3 regions of the Neorhizobium sp. BETTINA12A genome follow, and region 2 is predicted to be linked to each of the others. Evidence: riboswitches for the same ligand, from Rfam matches in the RefSeq annotation. Region 2 holds a riboswitch; each other region holds the start of a gene.

The links. A riboswitch is a leader RNA that binds a small molecule or an ion and turns the genes downstream of it on or off. The one in region 2 is predicted to bind cobalamin.
Positions count from the first base shown of each region.
Region 1: another riboswitch for cobalamin. It lies ahead of MOV61_RS06965 (aromatic ring-hydroxylating dioxygenase subunit alpha); the one in region 2 lies ahead of MOV61_RS27710 (CbtB-domain containing protein).
Region 3: another riboswitch for cobalamin. It lies ahead of bluB (5,6-dimethylbenzimidazole synthase); the one in region 2 lies ahead of MOV61_RS27710 (CbtB-domain containing protein).

Region 1 covers NZ_JALBGW010000015.1:52,281-59,788, reverse strand. The annotation lists gene MOV61_RS06990 (DUF1217 domain-containing protein) at 1-684, shown strand, start outside; gene MOV61_RS06985 (winged helix-turn-helix domain-containing protein) at 698-1,078, opposite strand; gene MOV61_RS06980 (FAD-binding oxidoreductase) at 1,075-2,520, opposite strand; gene MOV61_RS06975 (L-threonylcarbamoyladenylate synthase) at 2,548-3,525, opposite strand; gene MOV61_RS06970 (DUF6656 family protein) at 3,559-4,113, opposite strand; cobalamin riboswitch at 4,339-4,569, shown strand; gene MOV61_RS06965 (aromatic ring-hydroxylating dioxygenase subunit alpha) at 4,672-5,916, shown strand; gene MOV61_RS06960 (BA14K family protein) at 6,025-6,444, shown strand; gene MOV61_RS06955 (BA14K family protein) at 6,633-7,082, shown strand; gene MOV61_RS06950 (transporter) at 7,151-7,508, opposite strand, start outside.
Region 2 covers NZ_JALBGW010000227.1:237-5,533, forward strand. The annotation lists partial or broken gene MOV61_RS27695 (cobaltochelatase subunit CobN) at 1-1,824, opposite strand, end outside; gene cobW (cobalamin biosynthesis protein CobW) at 1,842-2,879, opposite strand; gene MOV61_RS27705 (DUF1636 domain-containing protein) at 2,876-3,286, opposite strand; cobalamin riboswitch at 3,394-3,633, opposite strand; cobalamin riboswitch at 3,693-3,922, shown strand; gene MOV61_RS27710 (CbtB-domain containing protein) at 3,959-4,135, shown strand; gene MOV61_RS27715 (CbtA family protein) at 4,149-4,910, shown strand; gene cobO (cob(I)yrinic acid a,c-diamide adenosyltransferase) at 4,907-5,297, shown strand, end outside.
Region 3 covers NZ_JALBGW010000069.1:5,687-13,194, forward strand. The annotation lists gene MOV61_RS17170 (NAD+ synthase) at 1-1,211, shown strand, start outside; gene MOV61_RS17175 (TolB family protein) at 1,221-2,057, shown strand; cobalamin riboswitch at 2,085-2,274, shown strand; gene bluB (5,6-dimethylbenzimidazole synthase) at 2,368-3,054, shown strand; gene MOV61_RS17185 (hypothetical protein) at 3,055-3,756, opposite strand; gene MOV61_RS17190 (NADP-dependent malic enzyme) at 3,901-6,207, opposite strand; gene MOV61_RS17195 (ABC transporter substrate-binding protein) at 6,386-7,508, opposite strand, start outside.

The DNA.
Region 1 (7,508 bases), on a different contig from region 2:
GCGATGCAGCGCATCGGCAGTCGCGACGAACTGCTCGCCGATCGCAAGACGCTCGACATCCTGCTGATATCGAAGGGGATCGACCCTTCGAAGGTTACCAACGATTTCCTGAAGAAGGCCTTCAACTCGGATCCCGCTGATCCCAAGAGCTTCGTGAATACCCAGACGGACAAGCGGTTCGCGCAGATCGTCGGTACCTTCAATTTCGACTCCAAGGGCGAGATTGACCGAAGCTCGGCGGGCGAGGCCCAGAACGGCGGCGAAGTCGTCGCGACCCAGGACCTTTACGTCCGCCAACTTCTCGAAAACCAGCAGGGCGAGGAAAATCCGGGCGTCCGCCTGGCGCTTTATTTCGAGCGCATGTCGGACAGCATCACCGACCCATATGTGATCCTCGGCGACGAGGCACTGAAGGAGTTCTTCCGCGTCACTTTCAGCCTGCCCGCGGAAATCGCCAACATGGACGTCGACCAGCAGGCCAAGATCGTCAAGAACAAGCTCAACCTCGAAGATCTGAGTGATCCGGAAAAGGTCAAGAAACTGGTCCAGCGCTTCACGATCATGTACGACCTGGAGAACAGCCAGAATACGGCATCGGCGGTGAGCATTCTAAGCAGCGACGGCAGCTCGGTCGGCATCAGCTCGGACACCTTATGGGCATTGTCCCAGATCCGGATGGGCTGAGGGCGGGCGGTTATCAGGCGTCGGTGGTCTTTGCCGTCGTCTCGAAGCGCGGATCTGCATTCGATTCGAGCCAGTCGAGGTCGGCGCGCATCGCGTCGCGGCTCGCTTTCTCCATCCGCCGATAGCGCGACAGCAGTTCCTGGCCGAATTCCGTCAGACCCGCACCGCCGCCGCTTTTGCCGCCATGGCGGGTAAAGATCGACGGCTCCTTGAACATCCGGTTGATCTCGTCGCCGAGCAGCCATGCCCGCCGGTAGGACATGCCGATCGAGGCGCCCGCCGCCCGGATCGAGCCGTGTTCGGCAATCAATTCCAGAAGCTGCGCCTTGCCCGGACCGAGCCGCACGCCGTTGTCGAGGTCGATCCTGATCGTGGTCTTCGAAGACCGGCTCATGGAATCGTCACCACCTTGCCGGGGTTCATGATGCCGGCGGGATCGAACGCCTCCTTGATGCGCCGCATCAGGTCCATCTCGATCGGCGAACGGATATGGGCGAGTTCGTCGCGCTTCAGCTGGCCGATGCCGTGTTCGGCTGAGATCGACCCACCGGCGGCGAGCACGATGCCGTGGACGATGGCGTTGATCTCCCGCCAGCGGCCGATGAAGGCCGCCTTGTCGCCCGCCATGTCGGCACTGATGGGCTGCGAGATGTTGTAATGGATATTGCCGTCGCCGAGATGGCCGAAGGCGCAGACCCGCGCACCCGGCATTGCCGCCAGCACCGCCTGCTCGGCTTCCGCCATGAAGGTCGGGATTTTCGAGACCGGCACCGACACGTCATGCTTGATCGAGCCGCCTTCGGGTTTCTGCGCGTCCGACATGCTTTCGCGCATGTGCCAGAGCGCCTTCTGTTGCGCGACGGAGGAGGCGATCACGGCGTCGCGGATGAGGCCTGCCTCGAAACCCTGTTCGAGCAGCGATTGTACCATGGAACTGGCCGTCTCGGCGGAATCCGAGGTCGAGATGTCGATCAGCGCGTACCACGGATGCGGCTCGGAGAGCGGATCGCGCACGCCCTCTATATGCCGAACCACGAATTCGATGCCGATGCGCGGCATCAGCTCGAAACCGGTCAGCGCCGTGCCGCAGAGATTCGAGGCCCGCTCGAAGAGTTTTAACGCGTCTGCCGGCGAGTTGAGGCCGGCAAGTGCGACCTGATGCCCGACCGGCTGCGGGAAGAGTTTCAGCACCGCGCCGGTAATGATGCCCAGCGTACCCTCCGCGCCGATGAACAGGTCGCGCAGGTCGTAGCCGGTATTGTCCTTCTTGAGCCGGCGCAGGCCGTTCCAGATCTCGCCGGTTGGCAGCACCACTTCGAGCCCGAGGCAGAGTTGGCGGGTATTGCCATAGGCGAGCACGGCAGTACCGCCGGCATTGGTGGAGAGGTTGCCGCCGATGCGGCAGGAGCCCTCCGAACCGAGCGACAGGGGAAACAGCCGGTCGACGGCTTCCGCCGCCTTCTGCACGTCGGCAAGGATGGCGCCGCCGTCGGCGACCAGCACGTTGGCGACCGGATCGACGTCACGGATGCGGTTCATGCGTTCGAGCGAGACGATCAGGTCGCTGCCGCCGGTGCGCGGCGTCTGGCCTCCGACAAGGCCGGTATTGCCGGTCTGCGGCACGATCGGCGTGCCTGTCTCGCTCGCGAGCTTTAGGATCGCGGACACTTCCTCGACCGAGCCCGGCTTCAGCAGCATCGGAGAGGAACCCCGGTAGAGTCCGCGGCCCTCGACCAGATGCGGCGCAAGATCGTTCGCGTCGCGCAGCACGTGATTTTCGCCGACGATCGCGGCGAAGCGGTCGAGAAGTTCTGGTTTCGGCCCGGAAATATCCATCAACGTCTCCTCCTCTTTTGCCCCGGCTCATTCTCGCGGGGCGGCGGCCCTCGCCAGCCGGTCGTTGATCGCTTCGCCGAGCCCATGGTCGGGAATGGGCGTGACGGCGATGCTGGCGGCGCCGGTGGCGTCGGCCCGCTTCAGGTAATCGAACAGGTTTGCCGCCGCCTGCGCAAGATCGCCCGACGGGCTCAGATCAAAAACCGCCGTCGCGAGTTCCATTCCTTTCACGGGAGCAGAACCGAGCCGGATCAATGCCTCGCCGGTCTCGACATGGTCGGCATTGAGCCTGACCGCCGCTCCTGGCGCGTAATGGGAAGCGAGCATGCCGGGAGCTTCGATGATTGCCGCTGGTCCTTCCGGTCGGATCACCGCAAGGCCGGTTGCACGTTCGATCTCTTCCACGGCCACCCCACCCGGCCGCAGCAGCCGGATCACGCCATCCTCGACACGAACGATGGTCGATTCCACACCGACCGGAGCCGCGCCGCCGTCGATGATCAAAGCCAGCTTGTCGCCCAGGTCGTCGGCCACATGGGCGGCGCTGGTTGGGCTCACCTTGCCGGACGTGTTGGCGCTCGGCGCCGCGAGTGGCTTGCCGAAGGCGCGGATCAGATCGGAAGCGAAGCCCTTGGGAAGCCGGATGCCGACCGTATCGAGCCCGGCCGTCGCCAGCGCGTGGATGCCACTTTCGGGCTTTAGGGCCAGGATCAGGGTGAGGGGGCCCGGCCAGAAGGCTTGGCCAAGCTTTCGCGAAATCGGGTCGAAGTCGGCATAACGCTCGGCCATGGCTAGATCCGACATGTGGCAGATCAGCGGATTGAAGCGCGGCCGGCCCTTGGTCTCGTAGATGCGGGTGATGGCGGCGGGATTGGTGGCATCGGCCGCAAGCCCGTAGACCGTCTCGGTGGGGATCGCCACGGGTAGGCCACCGCCGAGCACGGCGCAGGCTTGGGCGAGCGCGCCGTCATGGTCCCGGGTGATGTCGATGATTTGAGCCGTCATATCCGCCCGTCAATAACGCGGAGCCCGGCGTCTTCATAGCTTTTTGATGATCTCGCGGAGCATTTCGTTGGAAGTGCCGAGCATCAGCACGTTCTTGATCGCTTCCATCGGATCGTTGGTGCGGAACAGAAGGCCATTCTTGCGGATCGATCGGTTGATCTGCAGCGGCTGGCCGGCCTCTCGTTCGACCGCGACGGCGAAATACATGCGCGAATAGGCCGTGCTGATACGCTCGAAGAACGTTTCCTCCCCGCCCATCTCGGAAACGAAGTTGGCAATGTAGAAGGACCAGCTTACCGGCACGCCGTGGGCAAGCTGCGTTCTTGCCGCCGTGACATGGCAATAGCCGAGATGCGGCCGCTCATCGAGCGTGTGGTGAAAGATGATCTTCGGAAACTTGATCGAGCGATGGAAGGAGTTGATCCGGTTGTGGCTCGTCTCGCCGGCCGCCTCCAGCCTTTTGCCTGTGCGCTCGGCGACCTCGTCATGGGTGAGATAACGGCGCTCTTCCGGCAGCCAGATCGGATTGTAGCGGGCGATGCGCCCCGTCCGAAGGAATTCGGAATGGGCAGCGGTCTTCACTGCCACCGGCGCCGGAGGCTTTGGTGGAGGAGCTTTATAGTAACGGATTTTCCCCTTGGCCTGCACGGTGGCATCGCTCCCATTCGAGCCGGGATTTTATGGCTTATCCCTTAATGACAGGTTTCGCTTTCGCGGGGCTGGAGTGTTGCATTCCGGGCCGTTTCGCCGCTGTCGCCAACGCGGTTGCCGATGTCGCAATGTCGCCTATGCGACACGCCCGCTCGATGGTTATATCCGCCTCGATCTTGAGGTGCCGCCTGTCTAGGGAAGGCGGAGAATTGGGAAGCCGGCAGGGGTCTTCGAAACCTTGATCCGGCGCTGCCCCCGCAACGGTGGTGGAGCAACAAAGCTTGGTACAGGCCACTGGGAAAGAGCCGAAAAGGCCGCCCGGGAAGGCGCCGAGCCCGTCCCGCAACGGACAGCTCCTGAGCCCGGAAACCAGCCTCGGGACAAAAGATGACGACCGGACGCGGCGGGCGTTCGGGACAGGGTTTGGGGCGGGCCTGGGGCCGGCCGGCATTTCCATGTCCTTCCGCTGTCCACATTGACGAGGAAGGTAAGTATATGGAAATTCGCAATCAGGCCCTGCGGCAGCTCAAGAACCGCCGCGAGGGGTTCAGCCTCGAACAGCCCTTCTATACCGATCCCGCCTATTTCAAGCTCGATCTGGAAATGATCTGGTACCGCGACTGGCTGTTCGTCGGGCATGATTGCGAGCTGCCCAAGGCCGGCGCCTATTTCACCCTGCAGATCGGCGATTATCCGGTCGTTATCGTGCGCGGCCGCGACAACCAGATCCGGGCGCTGCACAATACCTGCCGCCATCGTGGCAGCCGCGTCTGCACCAAGGAACATGGTTCGGCGGTGCGGCTCGTTTGTCCCTACCATCAATGGACCTACGAGCTGGACGGCTCGCTTCTGGTCGGCCGCCAGATGGGCCAGGACTTCGACAAGACCCAGTTCAGCATGAAGAAGGTCCATTGCGAGAGCGTCGCAGGCTTTATCTTCATCTGCCTTGCCAACGAGGCGCCGGATTTCGCGCCGGTTCGCGCGGCGATCGAGCCCTATATGGCGCCGCACCGCCTCTCGGAGGCCAAGGTCGCGCATCAGTCGACGATCATCGAAAAGGGCAACTGGAAGCTCGTCTGGGAAAACAACCGCGAATGTTACCACTGCGCCGCCAACCATCCGGAGCTCTGCCGCACCTATCCGGAATCGCCGACCGCGACCGGTGTCCAGGGCGCCAAGGACGATCCGGTCATCGCCGCCCATTGGCAGCGCTGTGAGACGGCCGGGTTGCCGAGCGAGTTCCGGATGGACGAGACCGGCCAGTTCCGCGTCGCGCGCATGCCGCTGATCGAGGATGCGGAGAGCTATACGATGAGCGGCCGCAACGCCGTGCAGCGCAAACTCTCCGACGATGTGACGATCGACTCGATCGGCACCATGCTGCTCTTTCACTATCCGAGCAGCTGGAACCACATTCTCGGCGACCACGCGATCTCGTTCCGCGTCACCCCGCTCGGACCGGAGGAAACGGCGGTTACCACCAAGTGGCTAGTCCACAAGGATGCGGTCGAGGGCGTCGACTACAATCTCGAAGAACTGACCCATGTCTGGAACATGACCAACGACCAGGACCGTCAGATCGTCGAGGAAAACGCCTTCGGCATCCGCTCGCCCGCCTACGAGCCCGGTCCTTACTCGCCACTCCACGAAGGCGGCGTCATGCAGTTCGTCGAATGGTACTCGAACTTCATGGTCAACCGGCTGCAGGGCGACCAGGCGCAACTTTCGATCGTCGCCTGATCGCCAATTCGTGATCGGCGTTGATCGGCGCGGGGCGTGGCTCCAGGAACGGAATCCCGCGTGTGGCGTTGTTTTCTGATTGAAAATCAGAATGAGGAAGCACCCCGCATGAACGCCTTTCGCCTACGCCTGACCGCAGCGGCAGTCGCCGTTGTCACGACATTTGCTGGCCTTGTACCCGCGCAGGCTGTCCAAATGCCGGCTCCGCCATCCGGCATTTCGGCCGCCAGCGATGTCACCAATGTCCAGTACCGTCGCGACTTCCGGCGTGACCGATACGGTTGGTATCGCGGCCATCGCGGTTACCGCGACCGCCGCCCCGGTTATCGTTATCACAACGGTTTCTGGTTCCCGCTGGCCGCCTTCGGTGCCGGTGCCATTATCGGCGGCGCTATCCAGGCGGATCGGGGTTATGGCAGCCGCCACGTCGCCTGGTGTGAAAGCCGTTATCGCAGCTATCGGGCCTGGGACGATACCTATGCACCGCGCGCCGGCGTGCGGGCGCGCTGCATCTCGCCTTACAGATAAGCAGTATTGGCCATCCCGAGGCAAGCCCGGTTGCACACATGCCGCGACCGGGCTTGCATCGTCGCGGCCCGCGTTAATCACGCGTTCAGGATGAACTTCCCAAGGGTTGCAACGAAATAGAATTCCGCTGCATATTGAAATAACTGGCTGGCAAAATAGAACATGGACAAGGGACATGGGGGCTTAACATGACGCTTTTCAAGAAGATTGCGGCTGCGGGCATCTCCGCTGCCGTTCTCGCCGGCTCGCTGATGCCGGCTCAGGCGATGCCGGTGCCGACCGCTCCGGCCGGGATCGCAACGAACGCCAATACCGACGCGACCCTCGTGCAGTATCGTCGCCATGGCGGCGGCTGGTATGGCGGGTATCGTGGTTATCGCGACTACCGCCCGGGCTATCGCCGCCATAACGGCTACTGGTTCCCGCTGGCGGCATTCGGTGCCGGCGCCCTGATCGGCGGCGCCATTGCCTCCCAGCCACGTTACGTCGAGCCGGCGCCGGTCTATGGCGGCGGGGACGACATCAATCCGCGCCACTACGAATGGTGCGCCGAGCGTTATCGCTCCTACGACGCCTATTCGAACTCGTTCCAACCGAACTACGGCCCGCGTCAGACCTGCTATTCGCCCTATTTCTAAGAGCGGCCGATAGGCAAAGTTCAACCCGTCCGACATCAAGCCGGGCGGGGTTTTCGGTTTGTCCGCGGTCAAAGAATGCCGGTGCGTTTCAACAGCCACCAGGCGGCAAGCACTGAAATAACGATTAGGCCGAAGGCATAGGCCGTCCCCGAGCCATTCCCCTCGAAGGGCAGCGACGCAGTGTTCATGCCGAAAAAGCCGGTGACCAAGGTCGGCGGCAGCAGGAAGGCGGTCATCAGCGACAGGATGTAGAGGTGCCTGTTGGTCTCGGAGGAGAGTTTCGAGTCGATTTCCTCATGCAGCAGCCGGGCGCGCTCCTGCAGCGCGTAGACGTCGTGATCGGCCGCCTCCAGCCTGCCGATCAGCCGCGAAGCGGCGTCGTCGAAACCGGGCGGCATCTCGTCATCGTCGGTCGCCGCCGCGCGC
Region 2 (5,297 bases):
CAGCGCCACGGTCTTGCCCGGCAGCCATTCGAGCGTCCCGTGCGCGCCGAGATGGACGATCGCATGCGCGCCAAGCACCTCGCGCATCCATTGCCCGAAGGCGATCAGTGCGTGGCGCGGGGGAAGGTCCGGGCTGTGATAGTCGGCGCGGCGATCGGCGTTGCGGCCGCGGTCGGGCGCGAGCGCGACGGTGATGTTGCCGAAGCTCGCGGCGCGGAAACGGAAAGTGCCGTCCCTGAGATCTTCATCGGCTTCGGCCCCGCCCCACGCAGCCTCTGCAACGGTCAGGGGAACGTAGGCGGAGCGTGCGTGGCCGGCGGATTTGGCACTCAGGCTGTCCAGGAGATCACGCGGAGTCTCAGGGATATCCGAAACATCATAGCCGGCTACCGATAATTCATGCAGCATCCCGAGCACGCTCTGTGGCACGTCCAGGCCGACGGCATAACCGGTGCGTCCGGGCGCGCTCGGATAGTCCGGCATCAAGATAACGATCTTTCGCTCGGCACGCGGTGCCGCCTTCATCCGCAGGAAGGCGGCGATACGGTCGACGACCTGTTCGACCCGGTCCGGTTCCGGCTGATTGACGAGGTTGGCGGAGCTTTCGCCGGCCTTGAAGGAGATCGCACCGGCAAAAATACGTCCGTCGAGCTCGGGCAGGACGACGTGCATAGCGAGGTCGGCGGGGTTGAGGCCGCGCCGGTTTTCCGTCCAGCCATCGCGGCGGGTCGTGGCAACGACGATCTGGAAGACCGGCACGCCGGTGCGGTCGAAAATCGTTTCGCCGTTGCCGTCGGTGCCGCTGGCAAAGGCGGTGGTGGAAAGGATGGCCGCAGGTTTCAGGTCCGAGACCGCCTGTTCGACGAAGGCCAGTGCATCCGGCTCCTTCAGCCCGCCGACGAAGATCGGCACCGGTGCAAAACCGCGCTTCTTTAGCGCTTCGAACAGCGCGTCAATCGGCGCTGCGTCATTCGCAAGCAGCATGGAGCGGTAGAACAGGATCGGCAAGCGCGGCGCATCCGGCGCAAAGCGGGCCAGCAGGTCGTTGGCCTCGACGATGCCTTTTCCGGGCGCGTAGTAGCCAGCCTTCGGCACTAGGGCTGCCTCCGGCAGCGGTTCCGTTTTGCCCTCGGCCAGCGTCGTCAGCAATCTCGCCAGAAGCCGCATGTTGGCCGGTCCGCCTTCGCGGAAGCAGCTCAGGATGCCGGCGATCCGGTCTTCCGAAACGGTCGAGGCGGCGGTCAGCCGTTCGTCGCGGATGCTGCATTCGCCGGGCAGCAGCGCCAGCGCGATCTTTTTCCGCTTCGCCATGTGCGAAAGTTCTTCCACGCCATAAGCCCAGCGATCGTAACCGCCGAGAATGCGCACGAGGATGACCTTGGCATGGGCCGCCGTCTTCTCGATCCAGAGATCGACCGACATGGGATGGCGGAGATCGGAGAGGTTGGTGAGGCGGAGGCTTGGGAAAGGGGCCGGCACGTGCTTGCTGCCATGTTCATGCATGTCGCCACCCCCCTCTGGCCTGCCGGCCATCTCCCCCACAAGGGGGGAGATCGAATCGTGGCCACGCCACGCCTCACTCCGGCGCTGGTTCTTGATGGAGGCGGGTGCGTCTTGCTGATCTCCCCCCTTGAGGGGGAGATGGCCGGCAGGCCAGAGGGGGGTATCCAAACCGCCGTACCCAGCCGAATTCCAGACGGCGGAAAGGCCGTTCAGGTCGCTGCCGGAAAAGGACAGCACCACCACGTCGGCCGGCGACTGATTGAGGTCGACCGGTTCGATGAGGTCGTCAAGCGACGACGATGTGGTGGCGAGTATGTGCATCCTTCCCTCGGGCCTTCTTACGCGGCCAGCATCCTTTCGATCGCGGCGCGGTCGATGCCTTTTTCGCCGATCACGACAAGGCGGCTTGTCCGCGCTTCGCCGGGTGCCCAGGCACGGTCGAAATAATGGTTCACGCGCGATCCTACCGCCTGAACCTGCAGGCGCATCGGCTTGTTCGCGACTTCCACGAAGCCTTTTATGCGCAGCACGTTTTCCGCCTCCGCAGTCGCAGAAATGCGGGCGGCGAGCTGTTCGGCATCGGTCACGGCGGCCAGATCGACGACGAAGCTGTCGAAATCGTCGTGATCGTGGTCGAGTTCGTCGTCGTGATGGGTCTTGCGGTTTTCGATATCGTCCTCGACGGCGAGGCCGAGGCCAATCAGTACGGCCGGATCGATGGCGCCATTGGCGGCCGAGACGATTTTCACGGCACGTGGCAGATGGGCGGATACGCGATCCCTGGCGGTCGCGAGGCCAGCGGCATCCAGGAGATCGCTCTTGGTAAGCACGATCATGTCGGCACAAGCCACCTGGTCCTCGAACACTTCCTCGACCGGGTCGTCATGGTCGATCGAGCCGTCCGCGTCGCGCTGCGCTTCCAGCGCCTCGTGATCGTCGGCAACGCGGCCTTCGGCGAGTGCCAGTCCGTCGACCACGGCAATCACGGCGTCAACCGTCACCCGTGCCTTGACGTCAGGCCACTGGAACGCCTGGACGAGGGGCTTCGGCAACGCAAGGCCGGAGGTCTCGATGAGGATGTGATCGACGCGGGGTTCGATGGCCAGGATACGGTCGATCGCCGGCACGAAATCGTCCGCCACGGTGCAGCAGATGCAGCCGTTGGCAAGCTCGATGATGTTGTCTTCCGGGCAGCTTTCGATGCCGCAGCCCTTCAGGACGTCTCCGTCGATGCCGACATCGCCGAATTCGTTGACGATGATCGCCAGCCGCTTACCCTTCAGGTTTTCGATCAGGTTGCGGATCAGCGTGGTCTTGCCGGCTCCCAGAAACCCGGTAACGACGGTGCAGGGAACGCGGTCGAACGAAACGCTCATGATGGCATGTCCTCATGGTGATGAAAGGGTGGAATACGGGCCGTCATGCCCTTGCCGCGCAGGCAGGTCGGGCGGCCGCGAAGGGGAAGGAAGCCGCGCTCGTCCTCGGCCAGCATCATCGCGCCGGTGACGATGTCCTCGACATTGTCGAGCGACAGGTGGCCGAAGACATAGGACCAGCCGCTCTTGTGGTTGAAGGCGGCGCTCGGGCTTTTTTCGCAATTGGCAAGGCAGGTGACCGGCTTGACCGCGAGCGGCTTGCCGCTTGCTGCCTCGCGCAGCGCCGCGATCAGCGCGATGCCGGGCCGGATTTCGCCGTCGGACGCGTCACGGCAATTGGTGCAGACGAAAATCGTCACATCTGCCGGGCCGGCGGTTGCCGGATCATCTGGTCGGTGGTCACTCATCGGTCAGCCGCGTTCCCGCCGGGGTCGAAAAAATCGGGGCGCGGAGCAGAAGGTCGAAATCCCTCTGCGGTGATCGAGAAACTTCCTCCGGAGCACCCCGCCCGGTGAAGCAAAATTAATCGGACGGCAGGTCTCCTGGCTCGCGGGTCGTCGCCATTTGCCTGCCTTCCCAGGATACCGTTGGCCGGATTTCCCAGTGGCTTGACGGCCAAATGGCCGTTTTAGGCAATGGCTCGCCGCCTACAGTTGCGGGGGCAGCCGCGGCATTGATCCTGAAAAGGGATCGCACCGCATTCTCTCTTAGCCCTCCCCGTTGCCGGAAAGGGACCATCTCTCTTCAAGTAAGCCCGGTCGCAGGCCCATGTCAATGCGTCGCAAAGGCGATTGCCGTGACGGCGAATTCGTCTATAGTGATCGAGCCTATGGTGCCCGAAAGGGTTTTAGAGGGAATGCGGTGCGACGGAATTCTGCCGTCCAACCCGCGGCTGCCCCCGCAACTGTAAGCGGAAAGTCTTCGACCAAAACGGCCGTCCGGCCGTCATGCCACTGGGAAATCCGGCCAACGGACTTCTGGGAAGGCGGGAGAAGGCGTCCGATCCGCGAGCCAGGAGACCTGCCAGAGGCGGCAAAGAACGTGAACGGCCCTCGGGTGGAGGGCGAAAGGACGAGACCATGGTTACGAATTCTGCTGCAGCTGCAGTCACCATTTCCGCTTCGAAGATCATTCCCCTCAGCATGACGGCCCTGCTCGGCCTGTTCATCGTCGGCTTTGTCGGCTTCTCGCATCTGGAAGTCGTCCACAATGCCGCGCATGACACGCGCCACTCGCTCGCCTTCCCCTGCCACTGAGGAGTTCTCCCCAATGTCGTTGTTTCGCAACATCGTCTTCACGGCGGTGATCGCCGGGCTTTTGTCCGGACTACTGCTGACCGTGATGCAGAGTTTCTCCACCGTGCCGCTGATCCTGCGGGCGGAAGTGTTCGAAAATGCCGCGCCCGAGGCAGGCCACAGCCATGACGCAGCACCTGCCGCAGGTGCTGCGTCATCCGCCGCCGAGCATCACCACGGCGAGGAAGCCTGGGCTCCCGCCGATGGCTTCGAGCGTTTCATCTATACACTCGCCGCGGACATGCTGTCGGCTATCGGTTTTGCCCTTGTCCTCATCGCCGCCTCGGAAGCGTTCGGCGGCTTCAAGGGCTGGCGCGGTGGCCTGATGTTCGGCATTGCCGGCTTTCTCACCGTCATTCTCGCGCCCGGCCTTGGCCTGCCGCCGGAACTGCCCGGCATGCCGGCCGCGGAACTCGGTCCGCGCCAGATCTGGTGGGTCTCGACGGCTGTCTGCACGGCAATCGGTCTCGGCCTGCTCGCCTACACACGCTCGGCCGTATTTGCAGCGCTTGCGGTCGTGCTGCTGATCGCCCCGCATCTGGTCGGCGCGCCGCTGCCGCCCAGCCATGAAACGGCCGTCCCGATGGATCTCTATGCCCGCTTCGTCAACGCCGTCTATGCCACCAACCTGGTGTTCTGGGCGGTGCTCGGTGCGCTGGCCGGTGTCGTCCGCGAAAAGTTCCGCGCTGGCGAGGAAGCTTCTGCCGGATCTTCGGCGAAGCTCGCTTCCCGGTGAAGGAGATCGATGAGGCGTCCGTCGAGCGTCACCGCGCCAAGATGGCGAACCGCAAGGCGGTTCAGGATGCGGAAGTGGCAGAGAAGACCCAGGAAAAGGGTCTTCTCATCGTCCATACCGGCTCCGGAAAAGGCAAATCCACAGCCGCCTTCGGCCTGGCGCTGCGCATGCTCGGCAACAACCGCCGGGTCGGCGTCGTGCAGTTCATCAAGGGCGCCTGGTCGACTGGGGAGCAGCCGGCGCTTGCCGTCTTCGGCGACCGCGTCGCCTGGCACACGATGGGTGAAGGTTTTACCTGGGAGACCCAGGACCTGAAGCGCGATGTCGCCGCAGCGGAAAAGGCCTGGGAAAAAGCACTCGAGCTGATGGCGGACGAAACGATCGGGC
Region 3 (7,508 bases), on a different contig from region 2:
AGGATATCTGGGGCGATCTCGGCATCTGCGAGACGCTCTCGGAAAGCGGGGCGGAAATCCTGCTCGTACCGAACGGTTCGCCCTATTTTCGCGGCAAGGTGGATATTCGCCATCAGGTCGTTCTGAAGCAGGTGATCGAGACCGGCCTGCCGATGATCTACGCGGCCCAGCTCGGCGGTCAGGACGAACTGGTCTTCGACGGCGCAAGCTTCGCCTTCAACACCGACAAGTCGCTCGCCTTCCAGATGAGCCAGTTCGAGGCGGCCGTCGCCGTCACCGAATGGAGACGGATTGGCGAGACCTGGCATTGCGCCCGCGGACCGATGGCCCGCATTCCGGAAAAGGAGGAGGCGGATTACCGTGCCTGCCTTCTGGGCTTCCGCGACTACGTCAACAAGAACGGCTTCAAGTCGGTCGTTCTCGGCCTGTCCGGCGGCATCGACAGTGCCATCTGCGCGGCAATCGCTGTCGATGCGCTTGGCGAGGAGAGGGTGCGCACGGTGATGTTGCCCTATCGCTATACGTCGGAGGACTCGTTGAAGGATGCAGCCGATTGCGCCAGGGCGCTCGGCTGCCGTTACGATATCGTGCAGATCGCCGAGCCGGTGGACGGTTTTTCGTCGGCGCTGGCCGAGCTGTTCGAAGGAACCGACGAGGGGATTACCGAAGAGAACCTCCAGAGCCGCGCCCGCGGCACGATCCTGATGGCGATCTCCAACAAGTTCGGTTCGATGGTGGTGACGACCGGCAACAAGTCGGAAATGTCGGTCGGCTACGCGACGCTCTACGGCGACATGAACGGCGGCTTCAATCCGATCAAGGACCTCTACAAGATGCAGGTCTACGCGCTGGCCGCCTGGCGCAACGAACACCTGCCGCCGACGGCTCTTGGCCCAAGCGGCGAGGTGATCCCGAAGAACATCATCTCCAAGGCGCCGTCCGCGGAACTCAGACCCAACCAGACCGACCAGGATTCGCTGCCGCCCTATCCGGTGCTCGACGACATTCTCGAATGCCTCGTCGAACTGGAAATGGGCACCGAGGAGATCGTCGCCCGCGGCCACGACATCGCGACTGTTCACCGGATCGAACACCTGCTCTATCTCGCCGAATACAAGCGGCGCCAATCGGCGCCGGGCGTCAAGATCACCAAGAAGAATTTTGGCCGCGACCGGCGTTATCCGATCACCAACCGTTTCCGCGATCGATAGGAGAGGATCATGGCCCCGCGCAGCTCCGTCGAGATCTTCAATATCCGGACGAGGGCGATGCGGGTGGTCTGGCAGACGGAAGCCCTGTTCGAGGCGCCCAACTGGTCGCCGGACGGGCGCTACCTGATGCTCAACAGCGAGGGCCTGATCTATCGTCTGTCACCGGAGGGTGATGACGGGCCTGAACCGGTCGATACCGGCTTTGCCCGCCAATGCAACAACGACCACGGCATTTCGCCGGACGGTTTACTGATCGCCATTTCCGACAAGGTAGAGTTAGGCAAGTCGGCGATCTATGTCCTTCCCGCCGGTGGCGGCGTGCCGCGGCTGGTAACCCGGAACCTGCCGTCCTATTGGCATGGCTGGTCGCCGGACGGAAAAAACTTCGCCTATTGCGGCATCCGCGGCGACGAGTTCGACATCTATACGATCGGCATCGAAGGTGGCGCAGAGACGCGGCTGACGCTCGGCGAGGGCCGCAATGACGGGCCGGATTATTCGCCGGATGGAAAATGGATCTATTTTAATTCCAGCCGCACCGGGCTGATGCAAATCTGGCGCGTTCCGGCCGCCGGCGGCGTCGCGGAGCGGATCACCGACGGCGGTTACGGTGACTGGTTTCCACATCCATCACCGAAGGGTGACAAGATCGTCTTCATCTCCTACGACGCCGATGTCTTCGACCACCCGCGCGATCTCGACGTCCGCGTCAGGCTGATGGACATGGACGGCGGCAATGTCGAAACGGTGTTCGAGCTCTTCGGCGGGCAAGGCACGATGAATTCGCCGAACTGGTCGCCTGATGGCGATGAGTTTGCCTATGTGCGCTATTTCCCTGTCGCATGAACGCCTTGCGCCGAAGATAGCGTGAGGGCATAAACGATCCTGTCAGGTGCCGGCGACAAGCCGGAGAATCGGGAATCCGGGGTGGAACCGGAACGTGCCCAACGCTGTGAGGTGGACGCTCGGCCGCAATATATGAAAGCCACTGGGAAACCGGGAAGGCGGCGGTGCAGGCGGATGAAGCCAAGTCAGAAGACCGGCCTGACGAGATAGACCAGCCCGCGCGGACGGCGGAACGGTTTCGGACCTCTTTTTGCCCAAAGGCTTCAAGCCGGGAAGGCGAGGGAGCGACGGCATTGTTGGGGACTTGACGATGCAGACTGATCCTTTCGCCCATGCCTTGCTGCCTGCCGGCGAGTTTTCCAAGGTCGAACGCGCCGCCGTCTACCGGGCGATCGAGACACGCCGCGACGTGCGCGACCAGTTCCTGCCCGATCCGCTGCCGGACGACCTGGTGATGCGGCTGCTCGGCGCCGCGCATTCGGCACCCTCGGTCGGCTTCATGCAGCCTTGGAATTTCATCCTCATCCGCGATCCGGCGGTACGCGAGGCGGCTCGTGCCGCCTTCTCGCGAGCCAATGACGAGGCCGTGGAGATGTTTGCCGAGGAAAGCCGCGACCTTTACCGCAGCCTCAAGCTCGAAGGCATCGTCAAGGCGCCGCTGTCGATCTGCGTTACCTGCGATCCGGACCGCGCCGGTCCGGTCGTGCTCGGCCGGACCCACAATCCGCGCATGGATGCCTATTCGACCGTCTGCGCCGTGCAGAACCTCTGGCTCGCGGCAAGGGCCGAGGGCGTCGGTGTCGGCTGGGTCAGCATTTTCCGCGACGAGGACGTGCGTGCGCTGCTCGGCATTCCCGACCGCATCGAGATCGTCGCCTGGCTCTGCCTCGGTTATGTCGACCGGCTCTATGGCGAGCCCGAACTGGCGCTCAAGGGCTGGCGCCAGCGCTTGGGCCTGGACGCGCTGATCTTTCAGGACCGATGGGACAGCCGCTGATTATTGCTGCGGCTGTGGTCCTGCCGATTTCGGATTGGTGAGATCGATACCCGCTTCGGGCAGGAAGGTCGGCCCCACGGTGCGCACCTTTTTGCTTGGGTCGTATGGCCGCTCCGGCGGTGGCGTGAGCACTGGCGGCGGGACTGCGGTCGCCTGCGGCTTTTGCGGTGGGTGGGTGCGCAGATTGGTAATTCCGGAATAAGGCTCCTCTTGCCTGGGAAGCTCGATGCCCGGCACCTTTCGCTTATCGTCGACTACAGGCGGCAACGGCTCGAAAGAGGGGATGCAGCGTTGTTCGCGAATGGCGGCGAGAATGGCATTCCGCTCTTCCGAGGGCAGGATCATCTGCCGCGAACCGTTGCGTTCCGCCATCAGCGTATCGCGGCTCTGCTCCATTCTTCCCAGCGCATCCCGCATCTGGCCGCAGACCTCGGCATTGGGGCCGCCGAGAACCACGACGCTGCCGTTGCCGCAGCCGGCGCGGCGCATGTCGACCCGCAGTTCGCGGATGTCGGCATTATATTCGCCGAGCTGCTGGGCAAAGCTGCGCGCCGCGGACGTGTTGCCGATGATTTCCGGGCTGTTTCCAAGTTTCCGGTAAAGCGCTGCGCAAACGGCGGGGTCTCCCGCCAGCGCTGCGGCAGGCAAAAACAAGAGCGGTATGGTCAGCAGGCCGCGAAGCGGTATCGGCAATTCCGGCATCCTCTCCTTTAGTAGAAGATGCCATCATGGAACGTGCCGGTTGATAATCTCATAAGGCCGCGATCACCGCACGGTGAAATCTATCCAGGGGCCGGCTGAGCCCCGGACGGGGCTCAAATCATCGCATCGAGAGAGTTATACAACTCAGGATTGAAATTGCAGATTAGGTTGCGATGCTTCCACGACGGCGAGTGCCGCCATGTTCACCACGCCGCGCGACGTGACCGAGGACGACAGGATATGCGCCGGCTGGGCCGCCCCGAGAAGAATCGGGCCGACATGCAAGGCATCCGTGAGGTTGCGGACCAGACCGAGCGAGATGTTGGCCGCATCGAGGTTCGGGAAAACCAGCAGGTTGGCTTCGCCGGTTAGCGAACTGTCCGGCATGGCCCGCTTGCGCAGCGTTTCCGACAATGCCGAACCACCCTGCATTTCGCCGTCCACTTCCAGTTCCGGCGCCCGCTGGCGCACCAGCTTCAGGGCAGCCCGCATCTTCTGGGCGCTTTCCGAATCGCGCGAGCCGAAATTCGAGTGGCAGATCAGCGCCGCCTTCGGAGCGATACCGAACCGGCGGATTTCCTCTGCCGCCAGAATGGTGATCTCGGCGATCTCCTGCGCGGATGGGTTGTAGTTGACGAACGTGTCGGTGAAGAACATCGCTCCGCGCTGGGAGATGACCAGGCTGAGGCCCGAGAAGGCGCAGACGCCCGGCCGCTTGCCGATGATCTGGTTCACGTCGCCGAGATGCTTGTCGTAACGGCCCTCGACGCCGCAGATCAGCGCGTCCGCATCGCCGCGCTTGACCGCCAGCGCACCGATTACCGTATTGTTGGTGCGCACGATGGTGCGCGCCGCTTCCGGATTGATGCCTTCGCGGCCGACCAGTGCGAAATATTCGTCGACATAGTCCCGGTAGCGCGGATCGTCTTCCGGGTTGACCACTGCGAAATCGACATTCGGCCGGATACGGATGCCGAACCGCGCCAGTCGCGCCTCGATGACCGAAGGACGGCCAATCAGGATCGGGGTTGCGGTCTTTTCCTCGAGCAGAACCTGGGCTGCGCGCAGCACCCGTTCGTCCTCGCCTTCGGAGAAGATCACCCGGTTCTTTTCGGAAACCTTGGCGGCGCTGAAGATCGGCTTCATGACGAAACCGGAGCGCCAGACGAAGCGGTTCAGCTGGTCGAGATAGGCCTCGAAATCATGGATAGGCCGCGATGCGACGCCGGTCTCGGCAGCTGCCTTTGCGACCGCAGGCGCAATGCGCAGGATGAGGCGCGGATCGAAGGGCGAGGGGATCAGATAGTCTGCGCCAAAAATCGGCGACTCGCCGGAATAGGCGCGCGCCGCGACGTCGGAGACTTCCTCGCGGGCAAGTGCTGCGATGGCCTTGACCGCCGCCATCTTCATTTCCTCGTTGATCGTCCGGGCGCCGCAATCGAGCGCGCCGCGGAAGATATAGGGGAAGCACAGGACGTTGTTGACCTGGTTCGGGAAGTCCGAACGGCCGGTGCAGATCATCGCGTCGGGACGGGCGGCGCGGGCAAGCTCCGGCATGATTTCCGGCGTCGGATTGGCAAGCGCCATGATCAGCGGCTTTTCCGCCATCTGTGCCAGGAGTTCGGGCTTCAGCACACCGGCTGCGGACAGGCCGAGAAACACGTCGGCGCCACCGATGCTGTCGGCAAGCACACGCTTGTCCGACTTCTGGGTGTAGATTTCCTTCCACTCGTCCATCAGCGTATTGCGGCCGTCATAGACGAGGCCTTCAATGTCGTGGACCCAGATATTCTCCTTCTTCGCGCCGAGCGAAACGAGGAGGTGCAGGCAGGCGAGTGCCGCAGCACCCGCGCCCGAGGTGACGATTTTCACGTCGGCGATGTTCTTGCCGGCGAGCTCAAGCCCGTTCAGGACCGCGGCGGCGACGATGATCGCCGTGCCGTGCTGGTCGTCGTGGAAGACCGGGATGTTCATCTTTTCGCGCAGCCGGCGTTCGACTTCGAAACATTCCGGAGACTTGATGTCTTCGAGGTTGATGCCGCCGAAGGTCGGTTCCAGCGCCGAAACCGTCGAGACCATCGCCTCGATGCCGGGCGCGTCGATCTCGATGTCGAAAACGTCGATGCCGGCGAATTTCTTGAAGAGGACGGCCTTGCCTTCCATGACCGGCTTGGAGGCCAGCGGGCCGATATTGCCGAGCCCAAGCACGGCCGAACCGTTGGAGACGACGGCGACGAGGTTGGCGCGAGCGGTATAGTCCGCGGCCAAATCCGGGTTGTCGCGGATCGCCAGACATGGGGCTGCAACGCCCGGAGAATAGGCAAGCGCCAGGTCGCGCTGGTTGCCGAGCGGCTTGGTCGCCTGGATCTCCAGCTTGCCGGGCCGCGGATAGCGGTGGAAGAACAGCGCCTGCTCGTCGAGATCGGCATTGGCTGGGGAAGTTACGGGCATATTCGATGTCATTGCGACCTCGGCGTCTTTCTCGGGAATGGGTCCCTCAATACAACAAATCGAACGGGGGTCCATCCCAGATATTTGCCTCGCCGAATAAAACAAAGCCCGGAGAGGCGCTTGGCCTCTCCGGGCTTTTCGTCGTCTGGGTCAAGGCCCTTATGTCACGCTCTTCGTATCAGCCGCCGCTTTTCGACAGCATGATCCGCATTTCGGCGCCGAAGGTCTTCAGAGCCTGTGCTTCCGGCGTCTTGCCGAGCACGATCGCTTCCCAGACCGATGGTTCCTTGGCGCGGATCGCCGGCATTGCCGGCGGGCGCGAGCGGACAAAGGCCACGTCGAGCTGCTTGATGGCAACCGAATAACCGGGCTCTTCAGCGATCGCTTTCTTGGCGATGTCGACGTCGGCGGTCTTCTTCATGATCGGCAGGTAGCCGGTCTCGACGAAGGTGATCGCATTGATTTCCGGGCGCGAGATGAATTTCAGGAACGCCCAGGCGCCCTTGCGATGGGCTTCGTCGGAGGCCGAGTTGATGCCGATCGTCGCACCGCCGATCGGGGCAGCGCATTTGACGCCGCAAGGCAGCGGGGCAACGCCGAGATCGAACTTCACCGCACCGCGGAGCGCGCCGAAACCGCCGGTCGAATCGAAATTGATCGCGGCCTGGCCGCTGGTGAAATATTGGCTGCCGAGGCTTTCGTTGATCGCCGCTGCTTCCGGCGAAACCTTGTCCTTGCGGATGAGGTCGGCCATGTAGGTATAGGCGCCGATCGAGGCGGCGCTATCCATCAGAACGGAATTGTCCTTGGGGCTGACCCATTCGCCGCCGGCCTGTGCAACGAAGGCCCAGCGCACGAACTGGCCGAGCCCGATGACACCCCACTGCTTGACGTCATTGCCCTGGCGAACCGTGAGCTTGGCGGACATCTGGCGCAATTCATCCCACGTCTTCGGCGGTGCATTCGGGTCGAGGCCTGCAGCGCGGAAGGCGTCCTTGTTGTAGTACATGACCGGCGTCGAGACGTTGAACGGCAGCACATAGGATTTGCCGAGATATTTCGGGCCTTCGAGCGCGAACGGCTGGTACTGGTCAAGGAATTCGGCGCCTTCCTTCTGAAGGTAGGGGTCGAGCTGCTCGAGCACGCCGGAATCGGCGAACAGGCCGTAGCGGGTGACTTCCAGCATCATGAGGTCCGGCGCCTGGCCGGCCGGGATTGCGGCCTGCAGCTTGGTGGTCGTGTCGTCGTAATTTCCGGTATATTCGGCCTTCAGCTTGTACTCGCTCTGCGAGGCGTTGAAC